DNA from 4 places in the Halomonas sp. ISL-56 genome. Region 2 is predicted to be linked to each of the others. Evidence: predicted binding sites of a transcription regulator. Region 2 holds the regulator's gene; each other region holds the start of a gene.
What was found. The regulator FNR, encoded in region 2, switches genes on or off when oxygen is low (the NO sensors DNR and NnrR bind a similar motif). The targets are predictions, from matches to a motif close to TTGATNTANATCAA.
Positions count from the first base shown of each region.

Region 1: J7J49_RS19800 (DUF427 domain-containing protein) is a predicted target of FNR. The motif match lies at 1,578-1,591, and genes of this name have one in related genera.
Region 3: J7J49_RS11450 (1,4-dihydroxy-2-naphthoate polyprenyltransferase) is a predicted target of FNR. The motif match lies at 1,066-1,079, and genes of this name have one in related genera.
Region 4: frdA (fumarate reductase (quinol) flavoprotein subunit) is a predicted target of FNR. The motif match lies at 2,192-2,205, and genes of this name have one in related genera.

Region 1 covers NZ_JAGGRO010000024.1:65,024-68,231, forward strand. Annotated here, with positions in the region: gene J7J49_RS19790 (LysR family transcriptional regulator) at 1-521, opposite strand, end outside; gene J7J49_RS19795 (DMT family transporter) at 654-1,541, shown strand; gene J7J49_RS19800 (DUF427 domain-containing protein) at 1,690-2,013, shown strand; gene J7J49_RS19805 (DEAD/DEAH box helicase) at 2,212-3,208, shown strand, end outside.
Region 2 covers NZ_JAGGRO010000011.1:462,230-465,437, forward strand. Annotated here, with positions in the region: gene J7J49_RS10060 (sulfite exporter TauE/SafE family protein) at 1-25, shown strand, start outside; gene hemN (oxygen-independent coproporphyrinogen III oxidase) at 101-1,534, shown strand; gene fnr (fumarate/nitrate reduction transcriptional regulator Fnr) at 1,619-2,365, shown strand; gene ttcA (tRNA 2-thiocytidine(32) synthetase TtcA) at 2,358-3,208, opposite strand, start outside.
Region 3 covers NZ_JAGGRO010000012.1:158,211-161,418, forward strand. Annotated here, with positions in the region: gene J7J49_RS11445 (4Fe-4S binding protein) at 1-837, opposite strand, end outside; partial or broken gene J7J49_RS22855 (Sec-independent protein translocase subunit TatA/TatB) at 841-951, opposite strand; gene J7J49_RS11450 (1,4-dihydroxy-2-naphthoate polyprenyltransferase) at 1,210-2,136, shown strand; gene hmuQ (heme-degrading protein HmuQ) at 2,222-2,524, opposite strand; gene J7J49_RS11460 (cryptochrome/deoxyribodipyrimidine photo-lyase family protein) at 2,635-3,208, shown strand, end outside.
Region 4 covers NZ_JAGGRO010000012.1:145,126-148,333, forward strand. Annotated here, with positions in the region: gene J7J49_RS11400 (succinate dehydrogenase/fumarate reductase iron-sulfur subunit) at 1-291, opposite strand, end outside; gene frdA (fumarate reductase (quinol) flavoprotein subunit) at 288-2,075, opposite strand; gene J7J49_RS11410 (anion permease) at 2,340-3,208, shown strand, end outside.

The sequences.
Region 1 (3,208 bases), on a different contig from region 2:
TGGCACTGCCAGCGCGGGTCGCTTGGGGTGAAGTCTCCCGCAGACTTAAAAATGGCGAGATCAAGGCCGTTACTGTCGAGCTGGTGGAGCAGTTGCGACGAGAGGGCTGAGACGACTTCCAGGCGCAGATTGCGGTTTAGCTCGGCGCAGCGAGAAATAGCCCCATGCAGATCCAACACCTTGAAATCATCGGGAACGCCAATCAGCAGGCGACCGGCAATCTCCGGTTGCTGCATGGCACTCACCGCCTCAGAGGTACGGGCAAGTATTTCATTGGCAGCGGGTAGAAAGCGCTCACCGTCTGCCGTTAAGCCAAGGATGTGGCCTTGGCGACGTTCCAGTAACTTGCAGCCCAGTATCTCCTCCAGCCGCTTCAGGCTTTGGGTGACCGCAGACTGGCTGCGGAATAGCTGAAGCCCTGTCTGCTGAAAACCATTGCCTTCGGCTAACAGCACAAAAGCGCGCAGGTGCTCCAGGGTGACCCGCCTATCGCCCAAGGGGGAGGGTTGGCAAGCAAACACGCTCTGTCTCCATGCTAAACATTAATTTAACTAATTATGGTGGGTTAATAATTAATTTCCACTGCACGTAACTCCCATGCACCCTCTATTACGTAGTGACGCAAAAGCCAGCGGGCGCTTTTAGGGGGCTGTATGAACAATTTCGCGTTAACCGGTTTGGTGGTTATTTTTAGTATCGTTTGGAGTTCGGCATTTATCGCCGGGGCTATTGCGCTGACGGATTTTGACCCCTTTACGCTGCTCACACTCCGGTTCTTATTGAGTGCGTTACTGATGCTACCCCTTTGCCTTATCTGCGGCGGATTCCGGTGGTCAACCCATGGGGATCGCATCGCTATCCGGCGCGGATTGCTGCTCGGTGTTCTTAATAATGCCCTTTACCTGGGGCTGAGCTTTGCCGCCTTGCAAACGGTTCGCCCCCAGGTCGTTATTGTGATTGTCAGCTGCGCACCGCTGGCCACAAGTTTGCTATCGGCATGGTGGGGCGTAGAACCGCTTTCTCCAATGAAACTTCTCGGCGCGGCGCTGGGGTTAGTGGGAGTGGTGGTCATCTCTGGCGTTGCTAGTGGCATGCCAGTGGATATCGGGGGCGTACTGATGGCAACCGGCGGCATGCTCGCCTTTGCCAGTGGCACGGTTTTCTTCCGGGGCCAAGGCGCAGGCCTACCCGTCTTACAGGCCAATTTCTGGCAATCCATTGCTGGCGCCGTCGCGCTTCTCCCCATGGCAATGGCGTTCGGGCAGCCGCTTACCGTGCCTTCTATCGCCACCATGATAGCGATTACACATCTAGTACTTATCGTCACCATAGGCGGAATGAGCCTCTGGCTTGTGCTGATCCGCATCAGCGGCGCCTCGACGGCATCCAGCTACCACCTTCTTAATCCGTTCTTCGGCGTACTACTCGCTTATCTAATACTAGGGGAGCCGTTGCGCATGGCGGATTTTATTGGGGCTGGGCTGATTGTAAGTGGCCTGTTTCTGAGCACTCAGGCAAGGGCGAGAGCACCGCAGTGTTAGGACAGTTGTAGTGCATTAGAGAGCAGTGGCAAAAACATGATACAGGTCATGGCCGTAGCCTAAAGTGTGATGAGGAGAGCATGGGATTCAACGAACTTTGCTGCTAGGCTCATTTTACTAGAGCTAAAAAAGCCGCAGGGAACAATCTATGCCACAGGCACCTCGCATCGAGCTTCACCCCGCTAGCCAACGCGTGCAGATGCATGTAGATGGAAAGCTGCTTGCCGACTCCAGACAAGCCCTCGAACTCCGCGAAATTGGTAACCCGCCGCGTCACTACTTCCCACGAGAAGACGTGCGGATGGAATTGCTTACCCTTTCTGAAACGACCACCCACTGTCCGTTTAAAGGCCACACGGTGTATTTCTCGCTGGGCGACCATAAAGATATTGCCTGGAGCTACGAGCAGCCGATTGAAGGGATGGAAGCTATAACGGGTAAGGTGGCGTTTTATAAGCAAATTAGCAAATGACGCCTTTCGACCCTAAGCGCCCATACCAGCACAGTCGTTCGGCATCTAATTTTTGCTAGGTGGGATCCAGCATGAGCCAATAATGAATTCTATTTTTGTCAGAATTTTTGGATTGTATGAAAATTGAGTCGCAAATGGTGGTGTCGGCCTTTGTAGCACATTGTTGTAACTCTTTATTATTAGCTATGGTGAGGATTTATGGCGTTTAAAAAACCGTCTGCGCAAGTCCCTGTCCCGGAGAGTCCAGATCGACTTTTTCGAGATTTGCCTCGCCGCAAGCATCCGAGCCTATATGATCACCAAGGACAGGTTCTCCGCACATACGTTTCCGAGGCACTAAGAGCACCAGATGTAGCGCTCCAGTTGCCAACCGGCAGTGGAAAAACCCTCGTTGGACTATTACTAGCTGAATGGCGACGACGCAAGTACGGCGAGCGGGTAGTCTACCTTTGTCCTACTAGGCAGCTTGTGAGTCAAGTGGCTGACGAAGCATCTGACAAGTATGGACTGTCTGTTCAGGCTTTTACTGGCTCTGTGAAGAACTACACGCCCGATGCTAAAGCTGCCTATTTAGATGGAAATAAAGTGGCTGTCACAACTTACAGCAGTCTATTTAATACCAACCCGTTTTTTGAAGATCCAGATATTATCCTTGTCGACGATGCTCACGCGTCAGAGAACTATATTGCTAGTCAGTGGACAGTCCATATCAGTAGGTCTGGCGAGGATCAGAGTCTGTTCGATGCTGTCGCTAGCGTGCTTAAAAGCCAATTGTCAAAGACCAGCTATGCCCGCATGATTGGGGAAAGAGATGGATTTGACGACATGACATGGGTCGATAAGATTCCAAGCTACAAATTGTCTGAAGTCGCCCAAGAACTTCAAACAGTCATATCTCAAAATATAGGTAGAAGCGATCAGCGCCATGCTTGGAGCATGCTTGCGGATCACCTTACTGCGTGCCAGTTGTATATCACATGCTCGGAAATAATGATTAGGCCACTAATACCTCCGACCTGGACGCATCATCCTTTTGTTGGGGCGAAGCAACGAATTTTCATGTCTGCCACTTTAGGAGCCGGCGGAGACTTGGAGCGGCTCACAGGTCGCACAACCATTACCCGTTTACCCATTCCTGAGGGTTGGGATCGTCAAGGAATAGGCCGCCGCTTTTTCATCTTTCCAGAAAGATCTA
Region 2 (3,208 bases):
GTGGACGCTCACTGCACATCATTAGCATGACATGGCTCAATCTTTACGTTTTCGCTACGGGTTAGGCTAGCGGCATTTCCTAACGTCGGAGCGCCCCTTCATGCCCGTTCATGCCCCTGTGGTTTCACCTCTTGCCTCGTCTGTGGCGGCAGCGCCCACGCAGCCGGTGTGGGATGAAGCCCTGCTGCGCCGCTACGACACCAGTGGCCCACGCTACACCTCTTACCCTACGGCGCTGTCATTTCACGACCAATTTACCCCCAGCGACCTGATCCAAGCGCTTGAGCGGAGCAATACCAGTAAGCGACCGCTGTCGCTGTATGTTCACGTGCCTTTTTGCCGCAAGATTTGCTTCTACTGTGCATGTAATAAAATTGCTACCAAGAATACCGCCCTGGCCGAGCCCTACATAACGAGGCTTGACCGTGAGATGGTGCTGACCGCACGCCACCTGGATACATCACGGCCGGTAGAACAGCTGCATTGGGGGGGTGGTACGCCAACGTTTCTTAGCTTGAACCAAATGGGCGACCTGATCGATCGACTGGATGCCCGCTTTGGCCTCTCCTCGTCGACGGATCGCGATTACGCCATTGAAATAGATCCTCGCGAAGCGGATGTATTTACTCTACGCCACCTCGAATCCCTCGGTTTTAATCGCATCAGCCTGGGGGTGCAGGACTTAAGTCCGCTGGTACAGAAAGCCATTAACCGCATTCAGCCTCGAGTACTTACCGAAACGCTAATGGAGGAGGCTCACCGCCTGGGCTTTCGCTCGCTTAATCTCGATCTTATTTACGGTTTACCTTTTCAGACTGAAAAGAGTTTTGCCGACACTCTGCGCCAGGTGATTGAGCTAAACCCGGCGCGCCTTTCAGTATTTAATTACGCCCATATGCCCGAGCGCTTTGCCCCCCAGCGGCGTATCAATGTCGATGATTTGCCGGGTGGCGAAGAGAAACTGGCGATTCTGCGCACTACCATTGAGATGCTCACCGCGGCAGGCTATGTACATATCGGTATGGATCACTTTGCCCGGCCTGATGATAGCCTGGCCGTTGCCCAGCGCGACGGCTCGTTGCAGCGTAACTTCCAAGGCTACTCCAGCCACGCGCAGTGCGACTTAATTGGGCTTGGCGTTTCGGCGATTTCGCGCATTGATGACGTCTACGCACAGAACCCGAGCGATCTGGCACGCTATGAAGCGGCGCTGGATCAGGGCCAGCTTGCTACCTTGCGCGGCGTGCGGTTGAGCGACGACGATCTTATCCGCCGGGACGTGATTGAACGGCTGATGTGCGATATGGGCATTGACCTTTCTGTGGTCAGCCAGCGCTGGAACATCGATGCCCCCCGCTATTTCGCACCCGCTCTGGAACGTTTACAGAGCGCCGAGCAAGATGGCCTACTGACGCGTAGTGGTGATCAACTTAATGCCACGCCCATGGGGCGGCTGCTGATTCGCCATTTAGCCATGGCCTTTGATGCCCATCTTGCTGGGCAAACGGGGCAGCGCTACTCTAAAATTGTCTAATCTCTTTTAGGCAAACATGCTAAAGCGACTATAATAAGTAAGGATTTACTAATTGATAAGCATGACCCACTCAAGGAGCAACGCATGCTGGAACCCATGAGCCGTCGGCGCTCGCTACTCCACGAAGCGCGCTGCCAAACCTGCAGCTTAAGCTCACTGTGCCTGCCGCTTGCCCTTGAGTTGGACGATATGGGGCAGTTCGATGCGATTATTCGCCGCCGCGCGCCGCTTAAAAAAGGCGAGCCGCTGTTTCGCCAGGGTGACGCCTTTACCAGCGTTTATGCAGTACGTTCGGGCAGCTTGAAGCAGATCACCGCCGAGGGTAACGGCAGCGAGCAGTTGACCAATTTCTACCTACCCAGTGAGCTGGTGGGGCTGGATGGCATTGACGAAGAGCACTACCCCGGTAGCGTGATCGCCCTGGAAACCACCACCATCTGCGAGATTCCCTTTGACCGCTTGGATTTGCTCTCAGAAGAGATCCCCGAGCTACGAGGCCAGCTGTATCGCAGCATGAGCAAAGAGTTACGCGATGATCGGCGTATGATGCGCCTGCTGTCGCGTAAAACCGCCGACCAGCGGCTGGCGAGCTTTTTGATCACACTCTCGGATCGCTTTCGTCGTCGGGGCTACTCGCCTTATAGCTTTCGCCTCTCAATGCCCAGAGCCGATATCGGCAACTACCTGGGCTTAGCGGTGGAAACCGTCAGCCGCATTTTAAGCCGCTTTCAGCAGCAGAGCGTGGTGGCGGTTTCCGGGCGAGAGGTCAATATTCTCGATATGCCGCGCTTGATTACCCTCGCCGAAGAGGAAGAGCAAACGGTTAGCTGACGTTAAAGGCCTGGATGCGCCCCGCCAGTAGCTCTGCTTGCTTGGCCTCTAGACCTTCAAAATCGAAAAGGTTGCGGTCGGCCAACTGGGAAGGGGCAATATTGGTGACGGCCTTGAACATGCTCTCCAGGCGACCGGGAAACTTTTTGTCCCACTCGGCGAGCATCTCTTTGACTACCTGGCGCTGCATATTGGGCTGGGAGCCGCAGAGGTTGCAGGGGATGATCGGGAATTCCATCAGCCGCGAGAATTCGGCGATATCTGCCTCTTTGCAGTAGGCCAACGGTCGAATAACGATATTCTTACCATCATCAGATAGCAGCTTGGGCGGCATCGCTTTCAGATTGCCGCCGAAGAACATATTCAGAAACAGGGTTTCGAGGATATCTTCCCGGTGATGACCCAGCGCTATTTTGTTGGCGCCAATCTCTTCAGCAAAGCCATACAGCGAGCCGCGGCGAAGCCGTGAACAGAGCGCGCAGGTAGTTTTGCCTTCGGGGGTTTTCTCCTTCACCACTGAGTAGGTATCGCGCTCGACAATGTGATACTCCACGCCCTGCTTATCCAGATAGGCAGGCAACACGTGCTCGGGAAACCCCGGCTGTTTCTGATCCAGGTTGACCGCTACCAGTGAAAAATTGACCGGCGCGTTGCGCTGCAAGTTGCGCAAAATCTCCAGCATGGTGTAGCTGTCCTTGCCGCCGGAGAGGCACACCATCACGCGATCGCCTTCATTGATCATTTGGTAATCAATAATCGCATTGCCCACTTCCCGGCGCAGACGCTTTTGCAGCTTGTTAAATTCACGCTTCTGCTTCGCATCAGCCAGCTCTGGCTGGTCGT
Region 3 (3,208 bases), on a different contig from region 2:
ACAGGCGCTGCACCCCTGGCAGAGGTGGGGTTCGACACGAATCAGGGCGCCTTCGGAGCGGATAGCGTCGGCACCACAGACATCCAGACAGCGCGTGCAGCCCGTCTGCCCGGCGATCTCGTGGGCACAGATTTCCGCTGTGTAAGCGAAGTAGCGGGGTTTCTCGAAAGTACCCACCAGCTCGCCTGCCTGGGCGGCAAGATCCGATGGCATGACCGACGCATCGGCATGCAGGTAGCCCGGGGGATGTACCAAGCGTGCGAGTAGCGGATGCGTCGAGAGATCCATGATGATGTCGGCGGTCAGCAAGTGGGAGGCGTTGGTTTCCGTCATCGCCGATTCGATACGAAAGTCGCCCAGCCAGCCCTCGATGCGTAGCGGCGAAGCGTCGACCACCGTCCAGCTCTCGGGAGTCTGGCTGGCCGCCAGCCCCGGCGCTATGGCAATGATTCGCCCCTGGGTAAAATCACTGGCGAGTGCCAGCAGCGTCGATGCGCGATCACTGATCAGCGCCACAACCCCGTCAGACTGGTAAGTAACCCCGTTCACTGCGGCCCTTCCCACAGCGACGCGCGTCAGAATCGGTGTCCGACAGGTTGATCCATTGCTGAAGGGTTGCTGATTCATTTCGACTCCATTGCGGACAGGGGCATCACCCAGTGCTGACGTTGCAACAGCCCGCGGCTGCCTGTAGTCCCTGTCGATATCTACCGTATCCAGCAGGCTGCGCTCGGTATCGTTTCTTGCCTGCTCCAAACGTTGACGAAGTTGCTGCACTTCCTCAGCCAGGGCTTCGCGCTGGAACTGTCGGTTCAAGTCGAGACAACAGGTTCGCAATTTGCTGGCCCACAGGCCCAGGGTGTAGATGACCCTTGGCAGACGATGCGGGCCGACGACGATCAAGGTGATCAGACAAACAACCAACATCTCCCAGGTGCTAACATCAAACATAGGGATGGTGGCAAAATTCGGGGAACATGGATTTCGCTCCTTGGCAGGCAACGGCCTGCATTCACATCACTCTAGGAGCATTGAGGTAGCATGCCAGCATAGACCGGCGCGAGCTTGATTCAGGTCAAGCATCAGGGAAGTATTGTGTTCTTTGTGGAGAAGTGTCTCGGCAACCGCGGATACTGATCTACCGAGCCTAAATGCGGCAAACTGACATCAGCTTTTTAAATGAAAATAGTTAATAGGAACAATGACGTAATGGAATCACCCGCTAAACGCCGCCACTACCATGCCTGGTTGCTAGCCGCTCGCCCCCGAACGCTGCCACTGGCCTGCGCGTCTATACTATTGGGCAGTGGGTTAGCGGCTAGCGTGGATGCTTTTAATGGCGCGGTGCTTTTGCTCGCCCTGCTGACCGCGATTGCGCTACAGATACTCTCTAATCTCGCCAATGACTATGGCGACGCGGCTTCCGGCGCTGATGATCAGGCACGCATTGGGCCGGTGCGGGCGGTCTCTTCAGGCTTGCTAACGCCACAGGCAATGCGCACAGGGATGGTAATTACGGCAATCGTAGCAGCGCTGTTAGGGCTTTCATTATTGGTGACCGCCTTTGGCAACCAGTGGGGCCAAATTGTTACTTTCCTGCTGCTAGGTGCCGTCTCTTTATTAGCCGCCGTGACCTATACCGTTGGGTTGGGTGGAACGCCCTATGGATATCGGGGGCTGGGGGATATTTCCGTCTTTATATTTTTCGGACTGCTCGGCGTGCTGGGCACTTACTACCTCTATACGCAGCAACTCAGTTGGTTGCCGTTACTGCCCGCCGCAGCGTGTGGGCTGCTGGCCACCGCCGTGCTCAATGTGAATAACGTGCGCGATATCGAAAGCGATGCGCGTAACGGCAAGATCACCCTGGCGGTGCGGTTGGGCCGCGAGAACGCGATTAACTACCACTGGGCATTATTGGTACTGGCGCTGTTACTCACCGTGGTTTATCTGGCAGCTCTCCCCGCTCCCTGGTTGAGCTGGAGTTGCCTGCTGGTCGCCAAGCCACTGACGGATGCCGCCAGAACGTTACGTCATACTCGTGATGGCGAGGTGCTGACCGGCATGCTGAAGAAAACCGCCATTTCGACGCTGCTGTATAGCGTACTGTTGTCTATTGGTTTGGTGCTGGCTTAGTCAACGTTTTATCTAATGTTTTAGCTGCCCCTGTCAGCGGGGCAATCACCCCGCTGACAGTCGACTAACGCTTGCAACGCTAGCCTTAAAGCACCACCTCATAACCCTCAAACTTAGGTGGGCCGAGGTAGATGCCTTCCGGCGCTTTGGCATTGGCGTGGGCTTTGCGGAACGCGTCTGACTTTGTCCAGTCACGGAAAGCCTCTTCCGACTCCCACACGCTGTGGGAGATAAACACGGTGTGATCTTCCTGGCTTTCGCCTTGCAGCATCTTGAACTGCTTGAAGCCCGGCACTTCATCCAGGTGAGAATCTCGGTTGCGCCACACCTCTAAAAAGTCCTCTTCGCGGCCTGGGGCAATCCTAAAACGGTTCATAGCGATATACACTGTTACTCTCCTGTTGAACTGATCCTGCTGGGTTGATTACGCAAACGCTACCTTGATGGTAACGTCATCGGCTCATGACGAATAGCTTGGACGAATAGGCTTCACGGTTAATGGCTAAGGCACCCATTCAGGTTGTTTGGTTCAAACGCGATTTACGTATTCATGATCATGCGCCGCTCACCAACGCTGCCATGGCGGGCCCCGTGCTACCCGTATTTGCGATTGAACCCGGCCAGTGGCAAGCGCCGGATAGCGCTCTGCGCCACTGGCAGTTTGCCGCTGACTCACTTATCGACCTTTCCAACGCACTCGAAACACTCGGCCTGCCGCTGTGTATTTGGCAAGGCGATATGGTTGATTTGCTCAACGCCCTGAAAGCCCAATACGGCGAGTTTACCCTGCACGCTCATCAGGAAACGGGCAACGCCTGGAGCTTTGAGCGAGACAAATGCGTTCACGCATGGTGTCGAGAGCACCACGTGAGTTGGCAGGAAGCGCGCCAGCAGGGCGTGGTGCGTGGGCTGACTAGCCGCACAGGCCACCAGAGCCGCTGGGAGTCGCACTGGGAAACGCTGATGACCGCCCCCACCGCCGCTGCGCCGCAAAACGCCCAAGCGGCTGGGGGCTGGCAAACCTTTCATCATATTGACGTTGATCAGCTCCACAGCCTAACCCTTGGGTTTG
Region 4 (3,208 bases), on a different contig from region 2:
CGCCAGCGGCTCAATACGAATATCGCCCTGGTAATCGCGTAGGAAGGTTTTACAGCCGAGCTTGGGAATGCCGTTGACCATGACTCCGCAGGAGCCACAAATCGCCATCCGGCATGACCAGCGGTAGCTCAGAGTACTATCGAGCTCTTCCTTAATATGGTTGAGGGCATCCAGCAGTGAGGTGCTGTCATCCACAGGCAAGTCGTACGCCTGCCAGTAGGGTTCAGCCGAGCTGTCCGGCAGGTAGCGTTTGACGCTGATGTGCTTGGTAGTGATCTGATCGGTGCTCATGCCTTACTCCCCTTGCCCGCATCGCCATAGGCCCGCTCTGCCGGGGCGGAGAATTGCACATCAACGTCCTGCCAGCACAGCTCGGCATGGCCATCGCCCTGGTAAAAAACCTGGCTGTGCTTGAGGTAGTTAACGTCATCGCGCTTCTGCATGCCTTCATCCAGGCGCTGGTGAGCACCGCGGGATTCACGGCGTTCAAGCGCCCCTAAACAGGAGGCTTCGGCAATATCCAGGCCACACTCCAGCTCCAAACACTCCAGCAGCTCGGTGTTGAATATCTTGCTGGTATCGTTAACGCGAACCTGGTTAAAGCGTGCACGAAGCTGGCGCATGGTATCCAGCGAGTGGCGCATGCCCTCTTCGCTGCGGTAAATCCCGCAGCCACTCTCCATGGCTTGTACCATGGCATGCTTGAGCTCTACCCAATTTTCCCCACTACCTGTGCCGTCGCATAGCCGCAACAGCTTAGCTTGTTGGCGGTCGCCCTGGGCTTCCAGCAGGCGCTCATCGGCCCACTCGGTTTGCGCCGCACGCTTGCTTGCCTGCTCACCGGCCAGGCGGCCAAACACCAATAGCTCGGTCAGCGAGTTTGAGCCCAGGCGGTTGGCACCGTGCAGCCCCACCGAAGCGCACTCCCCGGCGGCGTAGAGCCCAGCGATGGAGGTTTCACACTGTGGGTTGGTTTCAATGCCGCCCATGGTGTAGTGCACCGCCGGGCGAATGGGGATGGGTTCTTTCACCGGGTCGACGTTGATATAGGCTTTGGCCAACTCGCAGATAAAAGGCAGGCGCTCAAGAATAGTCTTTTCACCCAGGTGGCGCAGGTCAAGATAGACCACGTCGCTGTCGCCAAACTTGCCGGTGCGGCCCGCCTGCTGCTCTTGCCAGAAGGCCTGGGAGAGTTTGTCCCGCGGGCCCAGCTCCATGTACTTGTTTTCCGGCTTGCCCAGCGGCGTTTCCGGGCCAAGGCCGTAATCCTGAAGATAGCGGTAGCCGTCTTTATTAAGCAGAATGCCGCCTTCGCCCCGACACGCTTCGGTAATCAAAATGCCGGAGCCGGGTAGGCCAGTGGGATGATACTGAACAAACTCCATATCCCGCAGCGCTACGCCGTGACGGTAGGCCATCGCCATGCCGTCGCCGGTGACAATTCCCGCGTTAGTATTGAAGCGGAACAGGCGCCCGGCGCCGCCGGTAGCGAGAATCACCGCTTTAGCGCGCAGCAGGGTCAGTTCACCGGTGGCTATCTGCAGGGCGATCACGCCAATCACAGCACCTTCATGAACGGCAAGATCGAGCACGAAGAACTCATCAAAGCGCTCGATTTCGGGGTATTTCAGCGAGGTTTGAAACAGCGTGTGAAGCATATGGAAGCCGGTTTTGTCCGCAGCAAACCAGGTGCGGGCAGTTTTCATGCCGCCAAAGCGGCGCACCTGTACCTGACCATCGTCCTTACGGCTCCAGGGGCAGCCCCAGCGCTCCATCTGCACCAGCTCTTGATAGGCATGATGAACAAAGTAATCGACGACGCCCTGCTCAACCAGCCAGTCACCGCCTGACACCGTGTCGTCAAAATGCGCCTGATGGGAATCCTCGGCACTAGTCACGGCAGCCGCCCCACCTTCCGCCGCCACGGTATGCGAGCGCATCGGGTACACCTTGGACAGCAGCGCAATGCGTTGCGGGGTGTTGTGCTCTTTGGCGTGCTCTGCAGCACCAATGGCAGCGCGTAAGCCTGCGCCACCCCCACCGACAATCACGATATCGAAATCTCGCTGCTGCATGACGCTTCCTTCCGTTAGCCAAGTCAAAGGTGGTGGTAGCGACACTCTTCGGTGCCCTTTCATTATTCGAACTTACCACGCCCTTGGCAGGCGCTTCTCATTAGTCGAAAGAACTATTGACACACGTCAAGCAAGTTGGAAATCGAGTGAATATTGCTATTTAACTCGCCCCACACCACCTACTCTTCAAGCCACTCATTGCCGGGCAGAAAGCTATCTGCCAAGCAATAAACATAGCCCTAACAGGCTCAAGAGAGGTGCTGCATGACGACTAATGCTCAACCCTCATCGCGATGGAAACTGCTAGCTCCATTAGCCGTCGCTATTATCATTGCACTTTTACCCACGCCCTCTGGGCTTGCGCCCCATGCCTGGTACTTCTTCGCTATTTTTCTGGGCGTCGTAGTGGGCTTAATCCTTGAACCATTACCAGGTGCGGTGGTGGGTTTGATCGGCGTGACGCTAGTGGCGCTGCTCTCCCCCTGGGTGCTGTTTTCCCCGGAACAGCTAGCGGCTGACGGATTTAACCCCGCCAGCCAAGCCTTTTCATGGGCGGTGTCGGGCTTTACCAACGCCACCGTCTGGCTAATTTTTGGCGCCTTTATGTTTGCCCTGGGGTATGAAAAAACCGGTTTGGGCAAGCGAATATCCCTCTGGCTGGTCAAAACCATGGGCAAGCGCACCTTGACCCTAGGCTACGCAGTGATGATTGCCGATGGCATTTTGGCGCCCTTTACCCCCTCCAACACCGCCCGCAGCGGGGGCACGATCTACCCGGTGATTCGCAACCTGCCGCCGCTTTACGATTCACTGCCTAACGACCCCAGCATGAAGCGTATGGGCAGCTTTTTGATGTGGACGGCGCTTGCCTCTACCTGCGTGACCAGTTCGCTATTTTTAACCGCGCTGGCCCCTAACTTATTAGCCATCGCACTAACCGAAAGTGCAACCGGCATAGAGATCAACTGGGGGCAGTGGTTTATGGCGGTAGCGCCGGTGGGCATTCTGCTCCTGCTGCTGGTGCCACTATTAAGCTATTGGCTATGCGCGCCAGAAGTGAAGGCGGGCCACGAAATTTCCGACTGGGCTGGGCAGGAATTAACCAAGCTGGGCGCTCTGACTCGCAATGAAAT